4 regions of the Heyndrickxia vini genome follow, and region 3 is predicted to be linked to each of the others. Evidence: riboswitches for the same ligand, from Rfam matches in the RefSeq annotation. Region 3 holds a riboswitch; each other region holds the start of a gene.

Region 1 (3,714 bases), 630 kb from region 3:
GGAAAGATCCTTAGGGAAATGCTTTTCAAAACCAACTAATCCAACCAATTGTAAAAGTTCTGTTACCTTTTGTTTCTGCTCAGGATAATGGATACCGAAACTAATATTATCAACAACATCCAGCCAAGGCATTAGCCGTGGTTCTTGAAAGACCATTCCAATCGCCGCAAGGTCTAGGTCAAGCGAGCCTTTAAAGTTAGAATCAAGTCCAGATAGGACACGTAATAATGTGCTTTTTCCGCAGCCACTTGTACCAATAATGCCAATAATTTCTCCTTTCTGAATCGAAAAGGAGATGTTTTGAAAACCAGTTTTCCCCTGATTAAACGTACGTGAAATATTTCGAACCGCCAGCATCGTTGAAATCCCCCTTAGTTTTGGTTAGAAAGACTGTCTTGCCATCTAAGTGATCGATCTTCTATTTTTTTGAGAATGGAATCCGTAAGTTTCCCGAGTATCGCGAATAACAAAATACTGCCTAAAACGAGCTGGGGTGAATACGTGTTTTGACCGACGAATAATAAATAGCCAAGCCCTTTACTTGCCCCCATAATTTCAGCGGCTACGACGAACATCCAGCCAAGTCCCAGCCCACTGCGAATTCCGACAAGAAATGAGGGAAGTGCCGCAGGGAGGATGATCTTACGAATAATTTTATAAGGTGAAAAATGATAAATTCTGCCGACCTCAATAAGTTTGCGGTCGACCCCTTGAATTCCGGATACCATATTTAAGTAGACAGGAAAGAATACACCAACTGCAATGAGTATAATTTTTGATGTTTCACCTATTCCCATCCATAAAATAAAGAGTGGTACCCATGACAAAGATGGGATCGACCGAAAGGCTTGAATAATTGGATCAAACAGACTCTCAAATAGTTTAAAATAACCTACAATAGATCCTAGTAAAATAGCGAAGAATGTTCCTATAAAAAACCCAGCAAATACGCGATATAACGTCGCCCCGGTATGCTCCCACAGCGTTCCTTCCCGTGCCATGTCATAAATTCCTTTAAGGATGATAGATGGAACCGGGAGTAGGTGTGCCTCAATCAGTCCCATCCTTCCGGTGATTTCCCAAAGTAAGAGGAGGATGAAAGGGATAATGCTTCCTATTATCCACTTCCTTTTGCCTTTTTTCTTACTTAAAGTTAGTTTTTTAGAGGTATCTCTTCTTCGTACCAATCTTACTTTTTCACTTTGCTCAATCATCTGCCCCGCCTCCTTTATTGATTAATTACCTTTTTCGCATATTTTGGCGTAATCAGCTCATTTACGAGCTTTTCAATATTAAGAGTATCCTTTAAAACTTTCATTTCTTGAAGAATCTTCCCAGCTGCTTGAATCGTTTCAACTTGCTCATTTCCAGGAGTAGGAGAAGAGAAATCATTTCTTTCTAGCTCTTTTTTTGCGACATCACTATCAATTTTTGCTTCCTTTGCAAGAATTCCAGCGGTTTCATCGGGATGCTCAATCGCCCATTTTCTTGCTTGCTCATACGCTTCAATCACTTTTTCAACATATTTAGGGTATTGATCAGCAAACTCCTTTCGGACATTTAATGTTCCATAGCTATTGTAATTTGGTTGACGATAAAATAGGTTTGCTTTCGATTCCAGTTCTAGTTTTGCCATATGTGGATCCAATCCTGCCCAAGCAGTGACTTCACCAGACTGTAATGCACTTGCACCATCACTATGTTGAAGATTGACAATTTCAATATCATTTGGTGATAACCCATTCTCCTTTAATGCACGAAGCAGAAAAATATACGGGTCGGTTCCAATAGTTGCGGCAACCTTTTTTCCTATTAAATCAGCTACTGATTGAATGGATGGATCAAGTGTAACCAGAGCGGTCCATTCTGGTTTTGAATAGATATAAATGGATTGAATAGGTGACCCGTTTGCTTTCGCCATTAGTGCAGCTGCACCAGCCGAAGAACTAAAATCCACACTTTTTGAGTTTAAAAACTCGAGTGCTTTGTTGCTACCTTGACTTAGAACAAATTCGATATCAATCCCTTCCTTTTTAAATAATTTTTCCGCAAAACCTTTGTTTTTTAAAACAAGACTTGTTGGCGAGTAAAATGCGTAATCCAAAATAATTTTTTTAGGTTTTTTATTTTCCCCACTTGCACTACTGGAGCATCCTGAAAGCACACCAAAAATTGTAATGATGCTTAAACAAAAGATAAAATACTTTTTCATTTAAATGACCCCCTTATTTAATTTTATTGATAGGATTACTTGGAATTTGGTATGTAGATTCTGCGAAGTGTAAAAAATGAATGATAGGTGAGAGAAGAAGAGGTGGAAAAATAAATAAGCCCTCTTCCAATAAGAAGAGGGCGAAAAGTAATGGTCCTCCTCTTATCTTCCAGATCATCATGGATCTGTAGGATGTAGCACCTTTTCAAGCAAATCGCTTGAAGGTTGCCGGGCTTCATAGGGCCTATTCCCTCCGCCGCTCTCAATAAGAGTGTATTCGATTTTTAATTGCTGTCCAGCTAGAGTGTCTTCAACAAGGAGCTTTACGCTTTTTAATTGCGTTGTATCTGTGATGAAGTATAAAATAAGTTGAATAGGAAGTCAATTAGTTTTTTTAATTTTTTTACAATGCAGAAAATTGGTAGGAGGATACAAATGAAAAGGATAATCCCACATATTACAATTGAAAATTGCAAGGAAGCTATAGAATACTATGCCGAAGTATTAAATGGTGAGATTGGACATACTCAACTCGCCGACGGAATTGAAATGTTCAAAGGACATGAAGGAAAATACATCCATGCAGAACTCCATTTTCCTAATGGGTTTGCCATTTATTTTAATGATGTATTTGGGAATGAGCCAATCTATGGGAATAATATTGAAATTGGACTCGAATTCGAAAGTGATGAGGAAATCAAGCAAGTATATGACGCAATTTCCAAAGAAGGGGTAGTAAAAATGGAGCTGCAGCAAACATTTTGGAATGCTACCTATGGAAAAGTACAGGACAAATATGGAGTTACGTGGGAATTGAATTATCGAAAATAAAGGGGATAGAAAGGCATCCCCTTTTTAATCTACTTAAAGTTTTCTAATCCCTTAGATTGGGTGTCATCATTCAATATTCCATTATTAATTATATATTGACGTGCTTCTTCATTCCCTAATTGATAGATCATTTGATAAACTTCAGTAAGAATTTGATCATATTTATGATTTTCGGAATCATGGTGATATTCAAGGAAAGGAATATGGGCCCGTGCATATGTTTCTAAATCAGCAGCATATAACTTTTTGAAAAGCTCTTTAAGCTGAGAAATTTCTTTATGGTTAGCAGTAATTTCAAATTGTTGATTTGTTTCAATTGGAGTGTCTAATATTTCACCATTGGTGATATCAATATAATATTTTCTGCTATTCGACTCCATACATTTCATCTCCTTAAGTTTTTTTTTTATAAAACTATCGGTAGCTCCAAAAAAGAAACTTAAAGATGTTTTACCACTAATTTGTCCTCATTAATCATTATTAAGATGTAATGTTAAAATTGATTCTCATCAACTTCCCCATTAATTACTTTAAAGGATATATGAAATATATGTAAGACCGTTTTGGGCAATTAATGACCCTTTTCGAAAGATTGTAGCTTTAAACAATAGTAAAAGCGCAGAGTGGAGCGGAAAGGAACGGTTTATTGTTTATCCACAAAAATATACCAA
Region 2 (3,714 bases), 850 kb from region 3:
TCAACAACATTTTCTACACCGCCGGCACCTGTAAAGCCATCTTTTAATTTTATTAGACCTGCTTTTTGCATAAGCAAGAGGGCTCTTCCTAGATTTGTTGGGTCTTTCGGGATAATAATTTGGTCCCCGTTTTTGATTTCTTTAATGTCTTTAATTTTTTTGGAGTACATTCCCATTGGCCAAATGCTAGTCGTCCCAATTGCGGATAAATCCAATTTACGGTCCTTTTTGAAGCTATCAAAATAAACGACGGTTTGAAATGCATTTATATCAATTTCTCCGCTGTCTAATGCAAGATTTGGCTGGACATAATCATCAAATTTGACAATTTCTATATTGATTCCTTTATCTTTTGCAAGCTTTTTAACGAGGTTCCATGTTGGAACTTCTGCCGAGGATGTACCTACTTTCACTGTTTTGCTGTCCCCGCTTTTACCTGAACTACTGTTTGATCCACACCCAGCGAGAATAATTAGTAAGCCGAGTAAAATAATTGCTAATTTTTTCATAATCCTGATTCCTCCATATAGTTTTTATTTGCTAGATTACTATCCTATATTTATTATAAAAAGAATGACCTTTTACAATCGTTAATGCGGTTATTTTCGTCTTAACTTTTTCGCAATGATGTTCCCAAGTGATTGTACGAGTTGAACCAAAATAATTAGTGTAACGACGGTAATAATCATTACTTCGGTTTTAAACTGGTTATACCCGTACGTAATCGCTAAATCACCGATTCCTCCGCCACCAACGGCTCCTGCCATAGCGGAAGCACCAATTAATCCAATGGTAGCAATCGTCAAAGCTAGAACTAACGAGCTTCGGGCCTCAGGAAGAAGAAATCTCCAGATAATTTGCCATGGTGTTGCCCCCATCGCTTGAGCTAATTCGATGGTACCGTGATCCACTTCCAGTAGAGAGTTTTCGACTAAACGACCGATATAAAAGGCTGTATAGAGGACAAGTGGGACAATGGCTGCCGTTGTCCCAATCGATGATCCTACCACTAATCGGGTAAAAGGAATAATTGCCACGACTAAGATAATGAATGGTACCGAACGAAAAATATTTATGATGACATTAAGAATATTGAAAATAATCTTGTTCTCCAGAATCCCATTTTCTCTTGTAATGACTAACACAACCCCGATGGGCAAACCAATGATAATCGAAATAATTAAACCGACAATTACCATATAAAAAGTTTGATTTATGGCTGTTAAAAATTCCGGCCAGAACCAGCTCCAATCAAAGGCCATCTTCTGTCACCTCCTTAATTACTGCTTCGTGATCCTGGATGTATTTGACTGCGCGTTGGATTTCTTCCGCATCCCCTTTTAGTTCTACAATTAAATTTCCAAAAGGAATCCCTTGAAGCTCTGTTATCATTCCATGTAGAACATTCAAATCGATTGAAAACATCTTGGCTGTATTCGATAACAATGGTGTATTCGTTGATGCACCTTTAAAGATAATCCGATAAATTCCATGCGGATTCTCCCGGCTGCTTTCTTCAATCAGCTTTTGTACTGATTTAGGAATGGTATCGTTCAAAACGGTTCGCACAAAGCTTCTCGCAATAGCTGTTTTCGGTTCAGTAAACACGTCGATTACAGACCCTTGTTCAACAATGATTCCTCTCTCAATGACAGCTACCTTATCGCAAACATCGCGTATTACATTCATTTCATGGGTGATCATCAAAATGGTAATACCTAATTCATCGCGTACCTTGCGTAGTAATTCCAGTACAGCCTCTGTCGTATTCGGATCAAGGGCCGATGTGGCTTCATCACAAAGGAGAATATCAGGATCAGTTGCTAAGGCACGTGCAATTCCAACCCTCTGCTTCTGGCCACCGGACAATTGTTCAGGGTATTTATCCATGTGATCCTCTAAACCGACAAAGGTTAACAATTGAGTCACTTTCCTCTGAATTTCATCCTTCGGCTTCCCTTCTAAAATAAGTGGCATTGCCACATTTCGAAAAATGGTTTTCGAATGCAATAAGTTATATTGCTGAAATATCATCCCGATTTTCTTTCGCTGCTTTCGCAATTCACTCGGTTGAAGGGACAAGAGATCCACATCATTGATTAACACTTTTCCGGCAGTTGGCCGTTCCAACAAATTCACACAACGGATGAGTGTACTTTTTCCGGCGCCGCTAAACCCTACAACTCCAAAGATTTCTCCTTTATTTACTCGTAGATTTATTCCCTTTAATGCATGGACCTTTTTCTCTTTTCCATAAGATTTATGTACATCTTCCAGTACAAGCATGTTGTTTTTCCCCTTTCAAACAAATAAGAAAAGTGCAGGGCGCCTTGCTCATCGACATAAAAGATTTACAGGACTTTGACTTATCGCAAGGAAAAGTCCTGAAGTTTTCTAGTCAATAGGCGTTATAGCTGGACAATAAAAAAACCACAATCATTCGAAAGTGGTTAGGTGTCTATCTAAACCTTATCTTTCAGAATGATAACATTCTGCAGGAATTAGCACCTTTCATAATAGAAGGTTGCTGGACGTCATCGGGCCTGTCCCTCAGTCTCTCTTGATAAGTTATTCAATTTAAAATTTACTTAATAGTATAAAATTAATATTCCGTTGTCAATATTTTTTTTGAAAAGGTGGATAGGTTTCTTGTCCTTTTCTTTAATAATACAAAAATATTAAACTATTCTTGCATAGATTATGAATATATATTACAATTAGTTGCATAAAAATACATTTCACCTATTTAAAAAGGAGTTTACAACATGCCCAACACTCTTCTTCAATTTAAACCTAAAAATCAGTCCCTTCCCCAAGATCAGAAGAAAAGCGGGAGAAATATTAATGCATTTGTCCTTATTTTCTTCGTGATCATTATTGCCGCTTTATTAACGTATATTGTCCCTGCGGGTGAATATGATCGAGTAGATAAAGATGGACGAACCATTGTGGTTCCTAATTCGTTTCATTTGACAGATTCATCTCCAGTCAGCTTTTTTAAAATATTCACTAGTATTCATACGGGGATGATTCAAGGCGCCGGAATTATCTTTTTCGTATTAATGGTCGGGGGTTCTTTCGGAATTCTAAAGGCGACAGGTGCTCTTGATGCATTAATACTGACGATTTCAAAAAAGCTCGCCAATCGTGAACTGCTGCTCATTCCTGTTCTTATGCTATTCTTTGCGGCAGGCGGAACGTTAATGGGCATGGCGGAGGAAACGATTATCTATATCGCCATAGTCACCCCACTTGCAATTGCCTTAGGATTCGATGCTATGGTCGGATTTGCAATTGTTTCCCTCGGAGCAAATATCGGATTTATGAGTGCCATAATGAACCCATTTAATGTAGGGGTCGCACAAAGTATCGCAGAATTGCCAACATTCTCAGGTATCGGTCTCCGACTAGCACTTCTAGCTACTTTTTATATCGCAGGAATCCTATTCGTTTACCGATATGCCAAAAAAGTTAAGGCACAGCCCGAACTACGTTTCCTAGGAAACTTTCAAAAAGAAAACGCCATTGCATCTGATGTAAAGTTAGAAACTCGCCATAAGTGGGTACTTAGTGTTTTCTTACTCAACTTTGTTGTATTAATTACAGGGGTTTTAAAATTCGGATGGTACATTACAGAAATCGCAGGTTTATTCCTATTATTCGGAGTCCTCATCGGGATTATTGGAAAATTAAATCCAAACAAAATGGCCGATA
Region 3 (3,714 bases):
ACCGGAAAATATCCGCTTATGTTGATTATCTTTGGTTGCTCCAAAGGAATTAATTATCTACTCAAGAAATAAAGTCGACATACCAACTAGCTTGTTGATAACAACAATTGCCAAGATGATTTTTAAGCTGCAATTTTTCTTGCTAATTAAAGTAGTAATATCCCCTAATCATTTGATATATAGGAAAATAAGAGACCAAATCCTATGCGATTTGGTCTACTAATTTAGCATACTATTTGGTATGTTTCTCCCGGTTACGATTTTGCCGGGTTTTCCATTAATGTATGAAAGCCTATTCTCCCCAAACTTCCTTTGCGATTTGAACAACATGGCGTAATTTATTCCATTGTTCTTCTTCTGTTAGGATGTTTCCTTCTTCAGTAGAAGCAAAACCACATTGTGGACTCAAGCAAAGTTGATTGATATTCACATATTGTGTTGCTTCTTCAATTCTTCTTTTAATTTCATCTGCATCTTCGAGTTCAGGAGTTTTAGAAGTGATTAGGCCCAATACGACATGTTGGTCTTTAATGAATCGCAACGGCGCAAAGTCTCCAGATCGCTCATTATCATATTCTAAGAAGAAGGCGTCTACATTAACACGGGAAAATAATTCTTTTGCAATTGGTCCATATCCACCTTGATATAGCCAAGAAGATTTGAAATTCCCGCGACAAATATGAATAGTAATTGCCATATTTTCCGGTTTGTTGGCTACAGCTTCAACAGTAATATCAGCAAATTTTTTCACTAGCTCATCTGGGTCAAATCCTTGAGCCTTTATTTTATCTCGGAAAACATCACTGAATAATGCTCCCCAGCTTGTATCATCTAATTGTAAATAGCGACAACCCGCTTCGTAAAAAGCTTGAATGGCATCTTGATAGACTTTAATAATATCTTTAGCCACTTCATCAAGTGAAGGATAAGTAGGATTACTTAAATAAGGTTCGCTTCCAACTACACCAGAATAGAAAATCATATTAGGACCCGGGATTGTAATTTTTGCGACGTGGTCACCAGCAATGCTTTTCAAATATGCGAAATCCTCCAAAAATGGATGATCCTTCGGGAAGTTTAATTTTGAATCAACTGTATATGCTTCTGCTTTTTTCATCGCACCATTAAATGCACCAGTTAGGTCTATTTCATAAACACGTATTCCTTCAATAGCTCTAATGAAATCCAAATGCCACCATCTTCTTCTGAATTCACCATCTGTTACGGCCCTCAGACCTACTTCTTTTTGCTTTTCAACAATTCTAGCAATCTCAATATCCTCAATCGAACGTAGTTCTTTCTTTGTTATGTCACCTTTCTGATATTGTGCTCTTGCATCTTTTAGTGCTTGTGGACGCAAGAAGCTCCCTACGTGGTCTGATCTAAATGGTGCTTTCGTAATTGTGTTAATCAATTTGGACAACCCCTCTAAAGTTAAATTAGTATGTTTACGTTAGCTTTTCAGGGCACAAAAAAACCCTTCTTAAAAAGAAGAGATTCGTATCATGGATAATGACTCTTCTTATCTTCAAGCATAACGCTACTGGAATTAGCACAGTACAAAAATGTCTGTTGCTGAGATATCCTAGGGCCAGTCCCTCCATCTCTCTAAATAAGAAAGTTACATATTCTATTATTAATTACCAATGTACCTGTATATTCATCGAGTGTCAATGGTTGAGATATTAAATGTTAGAATTTTTTGTAGGTTTGGGAAGCGCATTTTCCAATTTTAATTTATATGTATATAACGACTTTCTCCTTAATAGTGAATATTTTATTCTATAAATAATAGTGATATACTATAATTAGGTGAAAATTGATACGGAAAAGGTATGAATAGGTTATGCCTTGTCTTGCTATGTTTTTAGACGGGTACACCCACACTTTTTCTGCAAATATTAGGGTATAAAGGGACGGTAAAGATGAGTAACAGACAAACGACTACAGATGTTATCTTAATTGGTGCCGGAATTATGAGTGCAACTTTAGGGACACTCTTGAAGGAATTAGTACCGGACTGGAAAATTACAGTTTTTGAGAAGCTTGAAAGCCCAGGAGAGGAAAGTTCGAACGAATGGAATAATGCGGGAACGGGTCATTCCGCACTATGCGAGCTTAACTATACCGTTGAAAAGCCAGATGGAACCTTAGATATTAGTAAAGCGATAACGATTAACGAACAATTTCAGCTTTCAAGACAGTTTTGGTCTTATCTTGTAAACAGTAATTTGATAAGTAATCCTCAGGATTTTATCATGCCATTGCCGCATATGAGTTTAGTACAAGGGGAGAATAATGTTTCGTTTTTGAAAAAGCGTTTTAAAGCCCTTTCAAATAATCCGTTATTTCAAGGAATGGAATTTTCCGAAGACCCGAATAAACTAATGGAATGGATTCCACTTATTATGGAAAACCGTACATCGAAGGAACCAATTGCGGCTACGAAAATTGACTCTGGAACAGATGTAAACTTTGGTGCATTAACACGAATATTGTTTGATCACTTAAAGAGTAAAGATGTTGATATTAGATACAAGCATCAGGTAGAGGATATTAAACGTACAGAAGACGGTTTATGGGAATTAAAAGTGTGGAATATGGAAACTGGCAGTATCGAACGCCATACTTCAAAATTTGTCTTTATCGGCGGTGGGGGAGGAAGTCTGCCTTTACTGCAAAAAACAGGTATTCCCGAAAGTAAGCATATTGGCGGATTCCCTGTAAGCGGATTATTCTTGGTATGCAACAATCAGGAGATTGTCGAGCAACATCATGCAAAAGTATACGGAAAAGCCGCAGTTGGCGCACCTCCAATGTCTGTACCGCATCTTGATACAAGATATATCGACAATAAAAAAAAGTCATTGTTATTTGGACCATTTGCAGGATTCTCACCAAAATTTTTAAAAACGGGTTCAAATATGGATTTAATCCTATCGGTTAAACCAAATAATGTGTTCACTATGTTAGCGGCGGGTGCAAAAAATATACCATTAACAAAATACCTAGTCCAACAACTAATGTTATCGAAGGAACAGCGTATTGAGGAATTGCGGGAATTTGTTCCAAATGCGAAAAGTGAAGATTGGGATATCGTCGTAGCGGGTCAACGTGTACAAGTTATAAAAGATACTGAAGCGGGTGGCAAAGGCACACTTCAATTTGGTACGGAAGTTATTACTGGAGCTAACGGAACAATCGCTGCATTGTTAGGTGCTTCTCCAGGTGCTTCTACTGCCGTTCATGTCATGCTTGATATAATTAAAAAGTGCTTCCCAGAGCATCAAAAAGAGTGGGAACCGAAAATAAAAGAAATGATTCCATCCTATGGTTTATCACTAGTGGAAAATCCAGAGCTTTTCAAAGAAGTTCATACTTCAACAGCGCAGGCTCTTGGCCTAAGTCATAGTGAAAAGGAAACAGTATCTAGCTAATTTTGCTAAAAGAGCATCTTTTAATAACTGCACCTCCGATGTTAGTTTAAATGCCTAACGTTTGGGGTTCAGTTCATTATAGGTGCTTTTTTTTATGAGGAGGTTCACGCAAAAGCATAAAAAGCGAGTACCTGCCACGAAAATCAACAACCTAATATAGGCATTTAGCGGAAACGTTAAAATAAAAGAAATGAGTGAAAAGTGGACATGGAGATTTTAAAAAACGATTGGGCTCCTATACTAGAAGGAGAGTTTAAAAAGCCATATTATCAACAAT
Region 4 (3,714 bases), 1.9 Mb from region 3:
ATGCATTTACTGTAACGAAAGACTTTGCCGAAAAAAATAATATATCAAAAGTTTCCCAATTAGAACCAATGGTGAAAGACTTGAGTTTAGGTGTTGATAATTCATGGTTAAAACGAAAAGGAGATGGCTACGAAGGTTTTGTGAAGGAGTATGGCTTTGAATTTGGTCAAACCTTCCCAATGCAAATCGGACTCGTTTATAAAGCGGTTCAAAGCGGAAAAATGGATGTCGTTTTAGCTTATACAACAGACGGCCGGATTAATGCATATAATCTTCAGGTACTGGAGGATGATAAACATTTCTTCCCTCCTTACGATGCATCGCCTGTCGCTAGAAATGATGTATTAAAAAAACATCCTGAATTAAAAGGAATCTTACAAAAGCTGGTTGGAAAGATTAGTACGAAAAAAATGCAGCAATTAAATTATGAAAGCGATGGAAAAATGAAAGAGCCTTCTACCGTCGCTAAAAAGTTCTTAGAGGAAAATAACTATTTTGAGTAAGGCTGGAGGTGTTTGACTTGAATACAATACAAGGATTATTTGATTATTATGCCAATAATGGTGGCTATGTTTGGGAACAGTTTTACCGACATTTTTTGATGTCAGCGTATGGCGTGATTTTCGCTGCGATTGTTGCCATTCCGCTGGGAATCATAATTGCTCGATACCGCAGGCTTAGTACGTGGGTAATTTCACTTGCAAATATTATCCAAACGATTCCTGCCTTAGCGATGTTATCGGTCCTAATGCTAGTTATGGGATTAGGGACGAATACAGTAGTCCTTTCATTATTTTTATATTCGCTTTTGCCAATTTTAAAGAACACCTATACAGGAATCGTCAATGTCGATCAATTCCTGTTAGAGTCCGGAAAAGCGATGGGGATGACGAAATTTCAAATACTAAGAATGGTTGAACTGCCTCTTTCATTATCCGTAATTATGGCAGGTCTCAGAAACGCTCTAGTTGTCGCAATTGGAATTGCTACGATAGGTACATTTGTCGGAGCAGGTGGACTAGGTGATATTATTGTGCGCGGTACGAATGTGACGAATGGATCTTCGATAATATTAGCCGGCGCAATACCAACTGCATTAATGGCAGTAGCTGCAGACTTCTTGATGGGCTGGTTAGAACGAATTTTATCTCCTGTTAAAAAGAAAAAAGAAGTGAAGGTAGAAATGAAGGAAGCTGCATAATATGTAATAGAATTTGTAGCTTAAACTATAAATCTTATAATTCTTATAAAAAAGGTCAGAATTAATCTTGACAAATTAAATGTTCAAATATTATGATTAACAAAACTTAATAATTCTTATCCAGAGAAGCCGAGGGACTGGCCCGATGAAGCTTCAGCAACCTCTACTTAGGTAGAAAGGTGCTAATTCCAGCAAGCATTCGCTTGGAAGATAAGAGTAGACGCACTGGGGAGTCCTCTTTTCTTTTGAAAAGAGGACTTTTTATTTGAAAAAATATGAAAAGAAAGAAGGTTAGTAAAATGAGTAAAGTAGTAATTTTATGTGGGAGCCCATCTGATAAATCCAGGACAGATCTTGTGTTAAAACATGTTCAATTTTTATTAGAAAAGGAAGGAATTACTGTTGCGTATTCTTCAGTTGTCGATTTCTCACCTCTAGATTTAGTAAATAGCCGTTATGACAGTCCGGATATTGATCATTTGGCACAAACGATTATAAATGCAGATGGAGTCATTATCGGATCACCTGTGTATAAAGCGTCCTATACCGGTGTATTAAAGACATTAATTGATTTATTGCCTGAAAGAATACTTAAGGGCAAACCGGTTTTTCCTGTAATGGTAGGTGGCAGTGGTGCACACTTACTCGCTCTTGATTATGCATTAAAACCACTCATCACAACATTGAAAGGAAATCCATTACAAGGAATTTATATTTTAGATAGTGCTATTGATAAATCAAACAAACGGAATCCTCTTACACATATTGATTCGATTCAACGTTTGTCTGAACAGGTTGATGGATTTGTTAAGTCCATTAAACAGTTAAAACAATTTACAGCATAATCTTTATAAAAAATTTAAGGAGGTATGAAAATGGTTAAAAAAAGAATCTATCTAAATGCTTTTGATATGAATTGTGCGGGTCATCAATCCCCCGGTTTATGGTCACACCCAGATGATCGATCCTCCACTTATAAAGATGCAGAATATTGGACACATACTGCACAGGTTTTGGAAAAGGGGTGTTTTGATGCTATATTTTTAGCTGATGTGTTAGGTACTTATGATGTTTATCAAGGCTCAAGGGATCCTGCCGTTCGCCAAGGTGCACAAGTACCGGTAAACGATCCGGCATTTGTCGTTCCGATTATGGCTCAAGTAACAAAACATTTAGGATTTGGATTAACGGCTTCAACAAGCTACGAACATCCATATACGTTTGCCAGAAGAATGTCTACTTTAGATCATTTAACGAAAGGTCGCATTGGCTGGAATGTAGTAACCTCCTATTTGAATAGTGCAGCATTAAATATAGGTCTTGATAAACAAATTAGCCACGATAACAGATACGATATTGCTGATGAATATATGGATGTAGTCTACAAATTATGGGAAGCGAGTTGGGAGGATGACGCAGTTATTGTAGATAAAGTAAAGGGCATTTATACTGATCCGAGTAAAGTTCATGATATTGAACATGACGGATCCTATTATAAAGTGCCCGGTGCACATTTATGTGAACCTTCACCTCAAAGAACGCCTGTTATCTTTCAAGCCGGTGCATCCTCTAGAGGCAGAAAATTTGCGGTAAGGCATGCAGAGTTAGTTTTCATTGGTGCAACTACAATGGAAAGTGCAAAAAAGACTGTTCAAGATTTTCGAGAAGAAGCTATTCGAGCGGGAAGAAAACCAGAAGAAATAAAGATTCTTACCCTTATCACCCCAATTGTCGCCCCAACACAGGAAGAAGCGGAAGCGAAATATGATGATTACAAAAAATACGCTAGCTATGAAGGTGCACTATCTTTAGTTGGAGGATGGACGGGACTGAATTTGGATGAACTTGATCCAAAAGAAAAAATTCAATATGTGAATAACGATGCTATTCAGTCAGCGTTGAAATCATACACTGAGTTCACTGTAGAGGAGGTAGCAGAATTTGTTGGTGTTGGAGGTTTAGGCCCAGTTATTGTAGGTTCGCCAACGACAGTTGCAAATTCATTGGAAGAATGGGTAGAAGTAACGGGAGTAGATGGTTTTAACATTGCCTATGCGATTACCCCTGGAACGTTTGAAGATTTCGTAGAATATGTCATACCCATTCTACAAGAGCGTGGATTAGTCAGAAAAAGTTATGAAGAAGGGACATTCCGTAAAAATTTATTTGGAAATGATTATTTAAATGAACATCATCCAGCCAGACAACATCGAAATAGCAGATTACCAGTTTAAAATGAAAAAAACGGTTGTAGTGTGTGGGGCATAAAGGTAAATAACAAACGTAAACACATAACAAATCACATAAATTTCACAACACAATTCACAGTATATTGCATAGTCAAAAAGGCTTTGAGATACAAATATCGCTAAGCCTTTTTTAAAATTTTTCTTTTTCCCAAAACCGCCTTATAAGTTGTACAAGTTCATTAGAAGCTAAAGCTAGTTTGATAAATAAGCGGAGAAATTTCGCTTATTTAAGAAATAGCACTAAAAATTGCATCAATAGACGGA

What was found. A riboswitch is a leader RNA that binds a small molecule or an ion and turns the genes downstream of it on or off. The one in region 3 is predicted to bind S-adenosylmethionine.
Region 1: linked by a shared signal. The riboswitch ahead of I5776_RS17960 (aliphatic sulfonate ABC transporter substrate-binding protein) and the one ahead of I5776_RS20945 (5-methyltetrahydropteroyltriglutamate--homocysteine S-methyltransferase) in region 3 are both predicted to bind S-adenosylmethionine.
Region 2: linked by a shared signal. The riboswitch ahead of I5776_RS03910 (methionine ABC transporter ATP-binding protein) and the one ahead of I5776_RS20945 (5-methyltetrahydropteroyltriglutamate--homocysteine S-methyltransferase) in region 3 are both predicted to bind S-adenosylmethionine.
Region 4: linked by a shared signal. The riboswitch ahead of ssuE (NADPH-dependent FMN reductase) and the one ahead of I5776_RS20945 (5-methyltetrahydropteroyltriglutamate--homocysteine S-methyltransferase) in region 3 are both predicted to bind S-adenosylmethionine.

The regions. Positions count from the first base shown of each region.
Region 1 covers NZ_CP065425.1:3,593,552-3,597,265, reverse strand. The annotation lists gene I5776_RS17970 (ABC transporter ATP-binding protein) at 1-357, opposite strand, end outside; gene I5776_RS17965 (ABC transporter permease) at 372-1,214, opposite strand; gene I5776_RS17960 (aliphatic sulfonate ABC transporter substrate-binding protein) at 1,229-2,212, opposite strand; SAM riboswitch class I at 2,372-2,484, opposite strand; gene I5776_RS17955 (VOC family protein) at 2,648-3,043, shown strand; gene I5776_RS17950 (hydrolase) at 3,073-3,423, opposite strand.
Region 2 covers NZ_CP065425.1:766,215-769,928, reverse strand. The annotation lists gene I5776_RS03920 (MetQ/NlpA family ABC transporter substrate-binding protein) at 1-509, opposite strand, end outside; gene I5776_RS03915 (methionine ABC transporter permease) at 600-1,262, opposite strand; gene I5776_RS03910 (methionine ABC transporter ATP-binding protein) at 1,252-2,286, opposite strand; SAM riboswitch class I at 2,467-2,570, opposite strand; gene I5776_RS03905 (YfcC family protein) at 2,766-3,714, shown strand, end outside.
Region 3 covers NZ_CP065425.1:4,226,476-4,230,189, reverse strand. The annotation lists gene I5776_RS20945 (5-methyltetrahydropteroyltriglutamate--homocysteine S-methyltransferase) at 293-1,414, opposite strand; SAM riboswitch class I at 1,520-1,619, opposite strand; gene mqo (malate dehydrogenase (quinone)) at 1,926-3,437, shown strand; gene I5776_RS20935 (uracil-DNA glycosylase) at 3,645-3,714, shown strand, end outside.
Region 4 covers NZ_CP065425.1:2,348,081-2,351,794, reverse strand. The annotation lists gene I5776_RS11775 (osmoprotectant ABC transporter substrate-binding protein) at 1-503, shown strand, start outside; gene I5776_RS11770 (ABC transporter permease) at 521-1,201, shown strand; SAM riboswitch class I at 1,315-1,418, shown strand; gene ssuE (NADPH-dependent FMN reductase) at 1,501-2,046, shown strand; gene I5776_RS11760 (LLM class flavin-dependent oxidoreductase) at 2,077-3,435, shown strand.